Regions from separate parts of the Pleomorphomonas sp. PLEO genome, predicted to be linked through region 1. Evidence: predicted binding sites of a transcription regulator. Region 1 holds the regulator's gene; the other holds the start of a gene.

Region 1 (7,954 bases):
CGAGAGTCGCCTTGTCGGGCATAAAGCCGTCGGGTCCGCAGATCTCCATCCGCAATGCCAGACCCAGACCATCGACGTCGCCGACGATCGCATGGCGGCTCTTCAGCACCTCAAGTCCGTCCAGGAAGCGCTTGCCACGCGCGGTAACAGTGGCGCCAAAATCCTCTTCGCCGATCATGCGGAAGGTTTCGAGCGCCACAGCCGTGCCCATCGGATTGGACGCGAAGGTCGAATGGGTCGATCCCGGCGGGAAGACCGTCGGATTGATCATCTCCTCGCGAGCCCAGATACCCGACAGCGGGTTTAGCCCGTTGGTGATCGCCTTGCCAAACACCAGCACATCAGGCGAGACGCCGAAATGCTCGATCGACCAGAGCTTGCCCGTGCGGTAGACGCCCATCTGAATCTCGTCGACCACCAAGAGGATGCCGTGCTCGTCGAGAACCGTCTTGAGTTCGCTGAAAAAATTCAGCGGCGGGATAACGTAGCCGCCTGTGCCCTGAATCGGCTCGACGTAGAAAGCGGCATACTCGGACTGGTGGGTCTTGGGGTCCCAGACACCGTTGTATTCGCTTTCGAATAGACGGGCGAACTTCTGAACGCAGAGGTGGCCGTACTCCTCCTTCGACATGCCGCGCGGACCGCGGAAGTGATAGGGGAACTCGATGAATTGCGCCCTGTCGCCAAAATGGCCGTAGCGGCGGCGGTAGCGATAGCTCGAGGTGATCGCCGAGGCGCCCAGCGTACGGCCATGATACCCGCCTTCAAAGGCAAACATCAGGCTTTTGCCCTGGCAATGATTGCGCACCAGCTTCAGCGAATCCTCGATGGCCTGGGAGCCGCCAACGTTGAAATGGACGCGGCCCTTGTGCCCAAATTTGCGCTCCGCATCCTGAGCGATGAGCGCCGCCAGCTCGACCTTTTCGCGGTGAAGGTATTGCGAGGCGACCTGCGGAAGCCTGTCGAGCTGCCGGTGAGCGGCGGCATTGAGACGCTCGTTTCGGTAACCGAAGTTGACCGCCGAATACCACATCTGCAGATCGAGATAAGGCACTTCGTCCCGATCGAAAAGGAAAGACCCTTCGCAGGATTCGAAGAACTTGGGGGCCTCCGCGTAGTGAACCGTATCACCATAGGAACAATAGCGCCCTTCAAGGGCACGCAAGTCGTCCTCGCCAGGCGCAGTATCAGTTACGGTGGTCTCAAGCGATTTCAGCATGGATTTCTCCAATTAAAGCTGTTGGGAAAGAGGAAGCAGGTGGAACGACGACTGCGGTGACCCGGCAAGTGAGAGGGTCATGTCGAGCACATCGAAGAAATCGGCATAGACGGCGTGCGGGATCGCTTCGCGGCGGCAATAGGCAGCGAGCTTTCCCTTGGCGAACACCATGCCGGCGCTGCGGGCTGCACAGAAATCGGAGCGGCCATCTCCGATGAAGACGTGCGGAGCGGCTCCCTTCAGAACCGCGCATTTGCACACTCCCGAAGCAAAGCGGCAGTCCGCCCGCGCATGCGGGAAGGCAAGATCGAAGCCGGACTCCGTCACGATCAGGCGGTTTGCTACGATCCTGATGCCGGAAATTTCGTGCAGGGCGAGCACACGGCGGATGAAATGGTCGACGCCGTCGCTGACGATCACGACCTCAATTCCACTACGGTCGCAGAACCTTTTGAAATCCCGGAAACCGGGGTCGATGTCGACCTGCTCCAGGAATTGGTCGATCTCGTCTCGTTCGGCACGGATCAGGCGGACCTGTTCCCGCATGCACTCCGCCGAGTTGATCGTACCCGCTTCCCAGCGCGCCTCGATGTCTCGCCACGCAGGAAGGGCGAAGCGGCCGAGAACGAGATCGGTAACGTCCTCAGTCGCAATGGTGCCGTCAAAATCGCAGAAGGCTAGCATGTCATGGTCCCAGACTTATCTGAGACCCGTCTACGCCCCCTCGATGAGGCCTGCCTGAGGGGAGGATGAAGCCAAACTGAAGGCTATCACCGTCACGCGGCGACCGCCGGCATGATCAGTTCGACCCGCAAGCCATACCCCCAAGTCGGCGTGGATAAACCAACCTGAATGCCGAGGCGCTTGGCAATCTCGGCAACAATGGCCAACCCGAGCCCCGCGCCGTCACGATCACTGGCCGACACCCGATGAAACTGGAGAAATACCGCTTTCCTCTGGTCCTCAGGGATACCGGGACCACGGTCGTCGATGACAAGCCGCCAATAGGCGCCAGCCGGCGCGATTTCAACGCGGATCTCGCCGCCATCGGGTGAATACTTGATGGCGTTATCGACGAGATTGTCGATCAGCAGTCGCAAGAGGAGCCGATCGGCGTTCACGGAGGCAACTTCACTTCCGGCAAGCTCAACTTCAAAACCGCGGTTGCCAAGAATGGCGCCAACATCGGCAAGCGAAGCAGCGGCGACCTCATAGAGATTGATCGCTTCCAGGCGGAGCGGCTGATGGCTCACGCGCGCCAGATGCAGGAGCTGAGCGATCAGATGCATGGCCCGCTCGTTGCTGGCCACGAGATCTTTCATCAATTGCTGCCGCTCGTCCTCGTCCGTCGCCTTCTCGAGCATTTGCAACAGAAGCTTGATGCCGGCCTGTGGCGTCCGCAACTGGTGAGCGGCGAGGTCGGCGAAACGCCGTTCCAAGGTCAGCGAGGTATCGAGCTTTTGCATGAATTGGTTGAGAGACCGGACAAGCGGTAGGAGATCGCTCGGCATGTTGTTTATGGCCAACGTCGACAGATCGTCAGGCGTTCGCGAACGAATTTGTCTCACCAGCCCTCGAATATGGCTGAGCCCGTTATTGATCACCAGCCAGGTCAAAAACGCGATCGCCGGCACCAGCACCAGAAGCGGCAGGGCTATGTCCAGAAGGATATTGCCGACGAGGCCTTTTCTCAGTGCGATCTTTTCGGCAACCTCGACGACGATCCCGGTCTGCGCAATCGGCAGAGAATAAACACGCCACTTTTCGCGGGCGAATGTGTAGTCCGCAAAACCCGCGCCGAACTTCGGGACACTTGCCGGGAAAGCGTTGCTGCTGACCATGGCGAGCGCGTCGGCTTTCCAGGAACGGAAGGCGTGCGCATCAGCGTAATCGTCCGCGTCCTGGTTGAGTGCCAATTGGTTACCCATGGAAAAATCAATGTCGGGCACTTCCGCCGGCACTGAAAAGTCATTCTTCTCAAGGTGCCCCTTGAGAAGGATCCAAAGCGTATTGGCGTCGTTGATAAGCTCGGCGTCGTAGATGTTTTCGATTTCACGCGTGGCGCTGCGATACGCCAGAGCGCCGACGATCAGGATGGTGGCCATCAGTGTGGGGAGGATGCGCCAGAACAGGCGCTGGCTGAGCGTCACGACATCACCGCTCAACCATATAGCCAACGCCCCGGATCGACTTGATAAACGACGAACCGAGCTTGCGCCGGAGATTATAGACAGTAACCTCGATCGTGTTGCTCTCGGTTGTCGATTCCGCGTCGTAGAGAGCATACTCGATGTCGGTTTTGGTGACGTAACGGCCAGCGCGCTCCATCAGGAGGCGCAGAAGATGGAACTCCTTGGCCGGCAAATGCAGCGTCTCCCCGCCACGGCGAGCGACAAGCGCCGCCGGATCAAGTTCAACATCGCCCGAGACAAGGAGTGTCACAGCCCGCCCCTCCCTCCGCCGGGTAAGCGCGCGAATGCGGGCCAGGAGTTCATCGAGGTCAAACGGCTTGACGAGATAATCGTCCGCGCCACCGTCGAGCCCCTCGACGCGGTGCTTGACGCTGTCGAGCGCGGTCAGGAACAGAACCGGCGTTTGATTGGCCTTGGCGCGCAAGGCGCGCACGATGTCGAAACCGCTCATCTTCGGGAGGTTCACATCGAGAACAGCCATGGCATATTCGTTGTCCTCGCACGCCGCCAAGCCGGATTCCCCATCGCTGAACCAGTCGACGCCATACGCATGCTTTTCGAGCGCGCGCTTAAGCGACGGGCCGAGAATATGGTCGTCTTCGACAAGAAGAATACGCAGCTTGTCACCTCTCACCACACGGCTGTCGGAGCAGTATTGCATTTGCCAACTCTGGATGGCACTGCCCACTCTGACCTGCTGGAGGCTTTCGCGATAAGGTTATGCGGCCACAGCCGGATCGTCCAGCGGGCTTACTGGCGGATGGGGCGTTTTCGGTCGCAGCCCCCCTTACGGAGGCAATCCCCATTGCGGAACACACACGGAACATGTTAACTCTGTTCGTGATTTGTACCGAATCGCGCTACGGCGCAACCGACGCCGGCCGACCAGCGGGGACCAGACGATGCTCACGCGCAAACAGCTCGAACTCCTGATGTTCATTCATGAGCGTCTCAAGGAATCGGGCGTGCCGCCGTCCTTCGACGAAATGAAGGATGCGCTGGATCTCAAGTCCAAGTCCGGCATTCATCGTCTGATTACCGCGCTGGAAGAGCGCGGCTTCATTCGCCGCCTGCCCAATCGGGCACGCGCACTGGAAGTGATCAAGCTGCCGGAAACCATGCAGCCGGGCATCGGCCGGGCTCGCAAGGGCTTCGCGCCGGCGGTCATCGAAGGCGACGGTGGTCGCAAGCCTTCGTCGGCAAGTGCCGCCGCGCCGTCGCTGGATAGCCGCGACACCGTGCCGGTTCCGGTCATGGGGCGGATTGCCGCCGGTGTGCCGATCGCCGCCATCCAGACCCAGTCACACATCTTGCACGTGCCGATCGACCTCATTGCCGGTGGAGAGCATTACGCCCTCGAAGTGCGCGGCGACTCGATGATTGAAGCCGGCATTCTTGATGGCGACACCGTCGTCATCAAGAAGTCCGACACCGCCGATTCCGGCGATATTATCGTGGCGCTGGTGGATGATGAGGAAGCGACGCTGAAGCGTCTGCGGCGCAAGGGCGCGTCGGTCGCCCTTGAGGCCGCCAATCCGGCCTATGAGACGCGCATCTTCGGCCCTGACCGGGTCCGCATCCAGGGCCGCCTCGTGGCGCTGATGCGCCGCTATTAATCCACTTTTCAAAGCGGCTTGAAACGCGGGCTGACGGTTCCCGGGAAGCTGTGCTTGTCTTTCATCCCCGCGGAGGGCGCGTACCTGGGCGCCGTAGGACCGTTAGACCTATTGCGCCAATCGACTTTTCGCCGACGGGAAAAGCAGCGACGTATCGCCATAGGAGTAGAAGCGGTAGCCGCTGGCGATCGCATGTGCGTAGGCGGCATGCATGGTATCGAGACCGGAGAAGGCCGATACCAGCATGAACAGCGTCGACTTGGGCAGATGAAAATTGGTCATCAACAGGTCGACGGCGCGAAAGCGGTAGCCGGGCGTTATGAAGATGTCGGTCGCCCCCGCGAACGGTCGAACGAGGCCATCTTCGCCGGCAGCGCTTTCCAAGAGACGCAACGACGTCGTGCCGACGGCGACCACCCTGCCCCCGCGTGCCCGTACTGCATTTAGCGCCTCGGCGGTTTCTGACGAGACATGACCAATCTCGGAATGCATCTTGTGGTCTTCGGTATCGTCCACCTTCATTGGCAGAAAGGTACCGGCGCCGACATGCAGCGTCACGAAATGCCGGCCGATACCGCGCCCATCAAGGCGATCGAAGAGCTCCGGCGTGAAATGAAGCCCGGCGGTCGGCGCGGCGACCGCGCCATTTTCCCGGGCGTAGACAGTCTGGTAGTCGGCTCGGTCGTGCTCATCCTCTGCCCGACGCGCGGCGATATACGGCGGCAGCGGAATGTGACCGACCGTCATGAGCGCTACATCGAGGTCCGGCCCGGCACGATCGAAGGTCAGCGTGATCTCGCCATCCTCGCCTTTCTCCGCCACGACAGCGCCAAGGGGATCGGCTGCCGGATCAATGCCGGAAAACACCACGCGGTCGCCGGCGCGCAGCTTGCGAGCTCCCTTGACGAAGGCACGCCAACGATCCGGGGCCTCGCGCATATGCAGCGTTGCCGAGAAGCGAACTGGCTCGGCGCCATGGCGATCTCGCCGCCCTTCAAGCTGGGCGGGGATCACCTTGGTGTCGTTGAACACCAGCGCGTCTCCCGGTGACAGAAGGTCGGCGAGATCGCTGGCGTGTCTGTCCTCCAAGGCTTGGCCGGGCTTCACCACCAACAGGCGGGACGCGTCGCGCGGAACGGCGGGACGCAGGGCGATACGCTCGGGTGGCAATTCGAAATCGAAGACTGAAACTTGCATTCTTCTGCATAGACATGACCGAGCGTGAAAGGCAACGGCCAACGCCAGCGGCGGCGCCTCAACATGTCCATAGAAGGGAATGCCTTGGTACCGAGGGCCTCAAATCGCCGACGCCGGACGGATCATCCGACCCGCTACGAAGAACGCTCCGGTCCGGTTGATCGGCAAAAATGCTGAGCCGTCTATTCCGCGACGCAGAACCGCAAGGATAACCGGCTAAAAAGGCCGACCTCCCAGGAACTGCGACTAGCGCCGACAGGGTTCATCGGATAAACCGCGAGCCGAAAAGTCCAAAAAACAAGGACCAACCATGCTCGAGTGGTTCCGCAAGCTGCTGCCGCACGAAGAACAGTTCTTCGATCTGTTCGCCCAGCATTCACAGACCGTCGTCACCGCCTCGCACTCGCTGAATGCCCTCCTGTCCGGAGACGACCGCGACGCACGCATCGCCGAGATTGTAGCGCTCGAGGACAAGGCCGATGGCATCACCCGCGAGGTTCTGCTTGCCGTCCGGCGGAGCTTCATCACGCCCTTCGACCGCAACGACATCAAGGACCTGATCCAGTCGATGGACGACACCATCGACACCATGCACCGGGTGGTAAAGACCATCCTGTTGTTCGAGCAGCGTGTCTTCGATCCCGGCATGCGCGACATGGGTCTCGACATCATCCAGGCGGCGAAATTGGTTGCCGAGGCGATACCGTTGCTCAAGAACGTCGGCTCCAACGCACCCCGCTTGACGGCGCTGTCGGAGGAGGTCAGTCGCGTCGAGGGCCATTCGGACTTCCTGCACGACAACGGCCTCAAGGATCTCTACCGTCGCCATGGCACTGGCAACGCCATGAGTTACATCATTGGTAGCCAGATCTATGGCGAGCTAGAAAAGGTACTTGATCGCTTCGAAGATGTTGCCAAGGAAATCAGCGGCATCGTGATCGAGAACGTCTGATGGAGACGCTAGCCCTTCCGCTACTTTTTGGTCTGGTCGGCATCGCCCTGCTGTTCGACTTCCTGAATGGTCTGCATGACGCGGCCAATTCGATCGCGACCATCGTCTCGACACGCGTGCTCAGACCGCAATACGCAGTAATCTGGGCGGCGTTTTTCAACTTCATCGCCTTTCTGTTCTTCGGCCTCAATGTAGCGACGACGCTAGGCAAGGGCATCATCGACCCGGCGATCGTCACGCCGCACGTGGTCTTCGCGGCACTGATGGGGGCCATCGTCTGGAACATCGTCACCTGGGTCGCCGGCATTCCATCGTCATCCTCGCACGCCCTCGTCGGTGGTCTGGTCGGCGCGGGCCTTGCCAAGACGGGCTTCAGCTCCGTCGTCTGGTCGGGCCTGATTAAGACGGCCAGCGCCATCTTCGTGTCTCCGGCCTTGGGTTTCTTTCTGGCGCTGATGCTGGTGCTGGCGGTGTCCTGGACTTTCGTGAAGCGCACGCCGTTTGCCGTCGACAAGACCTTCCGGCACCTGCAGTTCGTCTCCGCGTCGCTCTACTCGCTGGGCCACGGCGGCAACGACGCGCAGAAGACCATGGGCATCATCGCCGTGTTGCTCTACTCGCAGGGTTATCTTGGTGGCGAGTTCTACGTGCCCTTCTGGGTGGTGATCGCCTGCCAATCGGCTATGGCGCTCGGCACGCTGATGGGGGGCTGGCGCATCGTCCACACGATGGGCTCGAAGATCACGCGCCTTAACCCTATGCAAGGCTTCTGCGCCGA
Region 2 (7,954 bases), 1.2 Mb from region 1:
CATCGCCGCCATCGCCTTCGACACGCCGGCCGCCGTCGTCGACGGCAATGTTGAACGGGTGGTTGCCCGGCTGTTCGCACTGGAAGCGCCGCTTCCCGATGTCAAACCGGAGATCCGCCGCCTGACGGCGACGCTGACGCCAGACAAACGCCCCGGCGATTTCGCGCAGGCGATGATGGATCTCGGCGCCACCATTTGTACGCCGAAGCGTCCTGCCTGTGCCCTCTGCCCCTGGTCGGAGCCCTGCCTCGCCCGCCGACGCGGCGATGCCGACACCTTGCCGCGCCGACGAGCCAAGGCCGAGCGGCCGACGCGCTACGGCACCGCCTTCGTCGCCCATCGGTATGACGGCGCGCTTCTGGTGCGCAGACGCCCCGACAAGGGGCTGCTGGGCGGCATGCTGGAAGTCCCCGGCAGCGACTGGAAAGAAGACGCGGCGCCCGAGGCTACCCCACCCTTCCAGGCCGATTGGAAAAGTGCCGGCGACGTGGAGCATACCTTCACCCACTTCCACCTCGTGTTGTCGGTGAAGGGAGCGGAGGTCGGCGACCGGCCGCCGCCGGCCGACTGTTTTTGGCTGGAGGCCGCGGCCGTCGCGGGTGAGGCGCTGCCTTCCGTGATGCGCAAGGTTGTGGAGGCGGCCACAGGTCGACCGGCGCGGCAAAGGCGCGGCACGCCCAAGATGTGACCGCACACTCCCGCAATCAGAGACCGTCGAAATCCAGCCATTTTGCGACCTTGGTCGCATCACAGTTTACTTGGTGGTTAACGGTATGGGTGAGATAATGACTTCCATTGGGGCATGGCCCGATAGTCATTTGATCGACCAGCGGTGGGTTGGGCTAATCCAGCGCGGAAGGTTCGAACGACATAGATTTTGAGGGCAAGCCAGCCTGCATGCCGTAGGGCACGGGCTTAAAAACTGAGCAAAGAAGAAATGGCTCTCCGAACTGATCGGGGAGCCTTCTTTATGCGCGGATCAAAGCGCGGTCGTTCAAGCACCAGCGGCGGCGAATTCGCTGCGGATCCGGCTGCGCAATTCGTCGATCAGAACCAGCGCACCTTGCTTTTCGACATGCCAGTAGGTCCAGCCATTGCAGGCCTCGAGCCCTTGCAGCGAGGCGCCGACCTTGTGGATCGACCCGGCAACTGTGCCAGCGGCAATCGAGCCGTCCGCACGAACGGTGGCAACATGGCGACGGCGGGCATCGCAGAGCTTGTCGCCCGGCTGGATCAGACCAGCCTCGATCAGTGAGCCAAAGGGAACGCGTGGCTCGGCCCGCCGAGGCGTGACAACCGCAAGGCCATCATCGGGCGCCCTCTCGACCGAGGCGATCCGATCCCGCGCAAAATTGGCGTAGGTGCTATCCCGCTCGACGCCGACGTAATGCCGGCCCAGCCGTTTGGCGACGGCCGCCGAGGTACCGGTTCCCAGGAACGGGTCGAGGATAACGTCGCCGGGCTTTGAAGACGACATCAGCACGCGCCAGAGCAAAGCCTCCGGTTTCTGCGTCGGATGCACCTTGTCGCCGTCGGCATTTTTCAGCCGCTCGCCACCGGTACAGATCGGCAGCAACCAGTCGGATCGCATCTGGAGATCGTCGTTGAAGGCCTTCATGGCCTCGTAATTGAAGGTGATGCCCTTGGCTTCCCGGTCGCGCGACGCCCAGATGAGCGTCTCGTGCGCGTTGGTGAAGCGCTTGCCCTTGAAGTTGGGCATCGGGTTGGCCTTGCGCCAGATGACGTCGTTGAGCACCCAGAACCCGAGGTCCTGCATGATCGAGCCGACGCGGAAGATGTTGTGGTAGGAACCGATCACCCAGATGGTACCGGTCGGCTTCAACACCCGCCGGCAGGCAAGCAGCCAGGCTCGCGTGAAGGCGTCGTAGGCTTCGAAACTATCGAAGCGGTCCCAGTCGTCATCGACGGCATCGACCTTCGACTGGTCGGGACGGGTAAGATCGCCGCCAAGCTGCAGGTTGTAGGGCGGGTCGGCAAAAATCAGGTCGACCGACGCCTTGGGCAGGCGCTCCAGCGCGGCGACACAGTCGCCGACGATGACGCTGTCGAGCCAATCAGGCGACGGCGACGCGGCAGGGGAGTGGAGAGAAACCTCGGACGACGACGCAGCCGCCCGCTGACGCAGTACACTCATGGCTCTCCCACTCCGACGCAAAACAAACAGGAGGGGGTCTTCACGCCCCTGCCGAAAACCAATCTGCCCCGGCAGGGTAAATTCGGAGTTAAACGACGGGAATCGTCATTGATTAATTATTTCAATGGTTTGTTAACCATACCGGCGGCAGGGGCGAATGCTGCCGCTCCCGCCGTCATTCCTGCCAGAGAAAATCGCGCTTGCCGACCGGCATGCCGAGATGGCGCAAAATGTCATAGGCGGTGGTCAGGTGGAAATAGAAGTTGGGAATGGCGAAGCCCTGCAGGTAGTCGAACGCCTTGAGCTCCATCGTCTCGTGGCGAAGCTTCAGCGTGACGATCGCCTCCTGACGGCCGTCGACGGCCGAGGCCGGTACCGATGCAACGAAAGCGAGCGTCTTGTCGATGCGCGCGTAAAGCTCGCTAAAGGTCTGCTCGCTGTCGGGGAAGGAAGGAACGTCAATCCCGGCGAGGCGCGCCATCGCCCCTTTTGCATGATCGGTCGCGATCTGGACCTGCCGCTTCAGGTCGAACATGTCCGAGGCGAGGCGCGCACCGAGCACGGCCTCTTCGGAAAGGCCGCGCGCCGGACCTTCGGCCTCGGCGATCTTCAACAGATGGACGAGGGACTTGAGGCGGGCCGTGAATACCGGCGCCGCGATGGCATGAAGCTCGATGGTCATGGGGGAATCCTTCCGGCTGGCGGGACACTTCCAATGGTGTCCCTGCTCTGCACGCGCCTCATTACCCGGCAATGGCAGACTCAACCAGTCAACTCTCGGAGATAACGTCAGACCCGACGGCCCGTGAGCCCGGCGACCACACCGATGGGAAGGCGAATGGCGAGCAGCAGGCCCGCCAAAGCGCCGAGGGCGCCGCCACCGGCGATCGTCGCATCCTGGCCGTCGGCAATCACCCGCACCACGGGAGTCCTCAGGCGAACGAGGCGACGGTGTCCGGCACGGCGGATGAGATCGATGCCGGCTAGGCCGTCGCGCCGGCTGAAACCGCCGAGTTCGCGGAAGTAGCCGCGCGAGATGATCATGCCCTGGTCGGGATGCGTTACACCGGCACAACGGCCGAACAGGCGCAGCAGATAGTGCTTCAGGCCGCCGCCGAGCGTATCGTCGTCGGAAGCGAGGCGGAAGACAGCCACGAAACGGCTGTCACCATGCCTAAGACGCCGCTCGGCGGTCGCCTGGAAATCGCTCTCCCAGCCTGGATCGAGTAGGACCCCCGGGCGCAGGAACATCAGGAATTCACCGCGCTGGGCAGCGGCCGCTCCAATGGCGCAACGCGCCCAGGCGCCCCCCGCGGCGGAAATGAGATCGCAGCCGGTCCCCTCCGCGACGAGACGCGTCTGATCCTCCGAGCCGCCGTCGACCACGACGACTTCGCGCACCGTTCCGTCGGCGGCGCCGGTGACCAGCGTCGACAGCGTGCGGACGAGGGCTTCCTCGCTGTTCCGGGTGGGTATGACAACCGAGATCATACTTTCGTTCTAGCGGGTTTTCCCAGGAAGCGCGAGCCCGTCCGAACGCGGACAAACAATCGCCCGACGACCATCGCACGCCCTTCCCAACCTCGACCTTCGGCACGCTTCGGTCATCTCATCTTCGCTGTTTTGCGAGGCCGCCATCCGACGCATAACGCCTATACCACCACCCAGCCGACGCCCCTTTTCGAGAGCCAATCCGCTAGTGGTCGAACTCAACAATGTTCTTGACCTGTTCTCATTTTCACCTAAGATCAAATCATGAACATCGCATGTCGCAACCTCGAAGAGCCCATCCCGGCGCCTGAGATCGCCGACACAGCGGTCACGGCCGGACGCCGGCGCGGCCGAGGCGCCGGAATCAACCCTTCGGGCCGGTTCGAGGCTTATGCCCGCACCACCTTCGACGACGGTTGGAGCGACAGCGAGGAACTGCCGCCGTTCAAGACGACAGTACAGGTCGAACCGGCGCGTTCAGTCATCACCCGCAACGACAGTCCGGACATCGCCTTCGATCGTTCGCTCAACCCCTACCGTGGTTGCGAGCATGGTTGCGTCTACTGCTATGCCCGACCAAACCACGCCTATCTCGGCTTGTCGCCGGGACTCGACTTCGAGACCCACCTCTATGCCAAGACCAACGCCGCCGAAGTGCTGGACCGCCAGCTCGGTGCGCCGTCCTACCAGCCGAAGGTGATCGCCATCGGTACGGCTACCGACGCCTACCAGCCGATCGAGAAGGAGCAGAAGATCACCCGGCGCGTGCTGGAAGTCCTGGCGAAGACCCAACACCCGGCACTGATCATCACCAAATCGGCGCTGGTCCTGCGCGATATCGACATTCTCCAGACGATGGCCGCCCAAGGGCTGGTCAAGGTGGCTATTTCCATCACGACGCTCGATCGCCGGCTGGCGCGCGCCATGGAGCCGCGCGCCTCCAGCCCACAGCGACGCCTCGAAGCAATCCAGAAACTTACGGAAGCCGGCATTCCAGTCGGCGTCATGATGGCGCCGATCATTCCGGCGGTCACCGACAGCGAGATCGAGCGCATTCTGGAGGCTGCCCACACCTTCGGCGCTCGCGAGGCCGGCTACGTGCTGCTACGCCTGCCGCTCGAGGTGTCGGAAATCTTCCGCGAATTCCTTCTGCGCGAGCTGCCCGACCGTTATCGGCACGTCATGAACGTGCTGAAGTCGATGCGCGGCGGCAAGGACTACGACGCGGAATGGGGCAAGCGCATGCGCGGCACCGGCCCCTACGCTTGGCAGATAGGCCGGAGGTTCGAGCTGACCACCAAGCGCCTCGGTCTCAACAAGCATAAGGTCAAGCTCGACACGGAAAAGTTCCTGAAACCCGGCAATGGCGGCGTCCAGCTTAGTTTGTTCTAAAGAACAAATAACGAACAAACGCTATAGGATGTCGAGGAATACCATCCCCCCAAGGAGCGTCAAGGAAGCTACGGTTCGGGTTGCCAGATCGAGCGCCCCTCGCACTCGGCCGTCATGAAGCGCCAAAGACCAGAATGCTCGACGCACCCTTTGGGGCTGAGGCGCGTTCCAACGTAGACGATCCATGTACCCACAAACAGGACAAGAACAAGCAGCAGCCAGTCTCTCGTTCGCATCGCGTTCCGGAAGCTTTCTTTGGCAGGCGACAACGGCAAATTGGAAAAGGCTTTGCAGAGCCTGCAACGCTGCTTTCAAGATGGCGCCAATACGAAACCAGTTCAACCTGCCGGTTTCCGTTCAGGGCGCCGCCGTTTTCTTCTCCCTTGACGTCTCCTCGTTCCAACGACACTTCTGAAGCCTGATCGAAGGATGGCGGGAGACAAGGATGAAGCTCTTCGGCGGTGGTGCGAAATTCGCCTGGAAGGACCTGAAAGCGCCGGAGCTCGACGACTTCGAGGCCATGGCAGCCGAAGCCTATGCCGCGCTTCCGGCCGATTTCCGGGCGCTGACCGGCGAAATCGAGATCCGCGTGGCCGACTTTCCCGATGAGGACGTCGTCAAGGAAATGGAGCTCGAGAGCGATTTTGACATTCTCGGCCTGTTTGTCGGTACCGGTCTTGCCCACGACGCCGCGGTGCCGGAGACAGGTCGCCTGCCCAACCGCATCTGGCTCTATCGTCGCCCCATTCTCGACTATTGGGCCGAGCATGAGGAGACGCTTGGCGACATCGTCAGCCATGTGCTCGTTCATGAGATCGGCCACCATTTTGGCCTGAGCGACGACGACATAGATGACATCGAGGACAACGAGCCATGACCGATACGAGCACGCTGCGCATCCTTGAACCAGCGCCGGGCGTGTTCGCCTATTATGATGGGCGCGTGCCCGGCGTCCGCCTGCACTCCACAGCTGCGAACTGGCTTGACGACGGCGCCTACAGTCTCGGCATCGCCTCCTATGCCATCGTCGGAGGCGACGAGGCGCTGGTCTTCGATAGTCATATCTCGCTCGACCACGCCTGTGCCGTTCGCCACCATCTTGAAGGACTCGGTGTCACGCGCTTCACCTTGGTGCTGAGCCACTGGCACGACGACCATGTTGCAGGAAATGCCGTCTTTGCGGACGGGCCAATTATCGCCCACCGTCTGACCCGCGAAGCGCTTGCCGCCAACCGCGACAAACTCGAAGGTGGCTACCCGCCGATCAAACCGCTGGTGTTGCCGACCGATACGTTCGACGACGGTCTGATGCTCACTGTTGGCGGCCGTAGCGTCGAGGCCATGCATTTCGCCATCCACAGTGCCGACGGAGTCGTGCTGTGGCTGCCCGACGCCGAGCTGCTTCTCGCTGGCGATGTGGTCGAGGACACCGTGACCTACATTTCCGAGGTGGAACACACGACGACGCATATCGCCGAACTCGGGCGGCTCGCTGCCCTCCCTGCCCGGCGCATCCTGCCGGCCCACGGTGCGCCCGACCGGATCGCGACTGGCGGCTACGACGGAGGCCTCATCACGGCCAACCGCGACTATCTCTCACGACTTGTCGTTGGCGAGGGGCGCGACGGCACGCCACTCTCCGCCTTCGTTGCCGGTGACGTGGCCTCCGGCCGGATCGGCTATTTTCAGCCCTACGAGGTGGTACACGCGGCCAATCTCAAGGCTGTCGCAGCGGCCGGGCTCTGAAACCGAGCCGCTGCCATCGCCCCCTCAGCCCTTCAACGCCTCGGCATTCTCCTTCACCCACGCGGTAACCGCGCGCGCCGGATGGCCGGTCAACGTCCGCACATCGTCGGTGACGACGGCCGTCCAGCCTTGGCGAACCGGATAGAAGATTGAAGCGAGGAAGCGGGCGTAGACCTCCGGTACCCCGGCACCGACGAGGGCGCCGACGAAGGCATCATCGTCAACAGCAAGGTAGGATACCGGCTTGCCGATGGCATCGGAGATCAACGCGGCGGCCTCGGCATATCCGAGCGCCTGGGGACCAGTGAGATTGAACGCCTTGCCGTCGAAACGATCCGTCGTCAGCGCGGCGGCCGCGCTGTCGGCGATATCGCGGACGTCGATGAAGCTCGATTTGCCGTCGGCGGCCGGCACGGCAATGACGCCCGCCGCAGCAATGCCGGGCTTCCAGTAATTGATGAAATTATCGGTGAACCAGTTGGGGCGTAGAACGACCCACCGCACGCCAGATTTCTCGAGCGCGATTTCCGCTTGGCGGTAGGGAATGGAATCGTCGGCGTCAACGCCGAGCACCGATAGCAACACCACTTTCACGCCACGCGTCGCAGCCGCCTCAATGACCGGCAGCAGCAGCGCCTTGGCCTCCGTATAGCCGCCCGGCAGCATGACGAAGGCACGATCGACGCCCTCGAAGGCGGTGGGAAAGGTCATGGGATCGACCACGTCGAAAACCACACCCTCGGCACCGTCGACCGGCTTGCCGCTACGCGACGCCGCCTTGACCGCCTCACCGCGTGCCATCAGCGCCTTGATGAGCGGCCGCCCGATGTTGCCGGTGGCACCCAGAACCAGAATCTTGCCAGCCATTTTAAAACTCCTTAGTATCTACTGGAAACTGCGTTTCTAGTTGAAACATAGTCAATTCTAGAAATCCCGAAAAGAAGGCAGTTTCCAGTGCCTTGGTTTCCCCCGGGAAACCCACCCGAAAGGACGCTGATGAACCCCTCTTACGACGTCTTCGACGATCGCTGTCCAACCCGCATGGTCCTCGACCGATTGGCCGACAAATGGGCGCTTCTGGTGCTGGACCGGTTGCATGACGGCCCGGTGCGCTTCAATCATCTCCGACATGACATTCGGGGCTTGTCGCAGAAAGTTTTGTCGCAGACT

What was found. Region 1 encodes LexA, which represses DNA repair genes until DNA is damaged. Its sites were predicted from a motif close to TGTTCNNNNTGTGTTCNG; they were not measured.
Region 2: the regulator LexA is predicted to act here: its motif matches at 3,872-3,889, upstream of AB6N07_RS20360 (PA0069 family radical SAM protein).

Annotation. Positions count from the first base shown of each region.
Region 1 covers NZ_CP166625.1:3,210,324-3,218,277, reverse strand. The annotation lists gene AB6N07_RS14880 (aspartate aminotransferase family protein) at 1-1,219, opposite strand, end outside; gene AB6N07_RS14875 (MtnX-like HAD-IB family phosphatase) at 1,232-1,903, opposite strand; gene AB6N07_RS14870 (sensor histidine kinase) at 1,996-3,369, opposite strand; gene AB6N07_RS14865 (response regulator transcription factor) at 3,374-4,030, opposite strand; gene lexA (transcriptional repressor LexA) at 4,314-5,027, shown strand; gene queA (tRNA preQ1(34) S-adenosylmethionine ribosyltransferase-isomerase QueA) at 5,136-6,224, opposite strand; gene AB6N07_RS14850 (DUF47 domain-containing protein) at 6,535-7,176, shown strand; gene AB6N07_RS14845 (anion permease) at 7,176-7,954, shown strand, end outside.
Region 2 covers NZ_CP166625.1:4,386,076-4,394,029, forward strand. The annotation lists gene mutY (A/G-specific adenine glycosylase) at 1-688, shown strand, start outside; gene AB6N07_RS20345 (site-specific DNA-methyltransferase) at 995-2,155, opposite strand; gene AB6N07_RS20350 (DUF1993 family protein) at 2,331-2,837, opposite strand; gene AB6N07_RS20355 (glycosyltransferase) at 2,945-3,646, opposite strand; gene AB6N07_RS20360 (PA0069 family radical SAM protein) at 3,911-5,038, shown strand; gene AB6N07_RS20365 (metallopeptidase family protein) at 5,484-5,915, shown strand; gene AB6N07_RS20370 (MBL fold metallo-hydrolase) at 5,912-6,784, shown strand; gene AB6N07_RS20375 (SDR family oxidoreductase) at 6,809-7,651, opposite strand; gene AB6N07_RS20380 (winged helix-turn-helix transcriptional regulator) at 7,781-7,954, shown strand, end outside.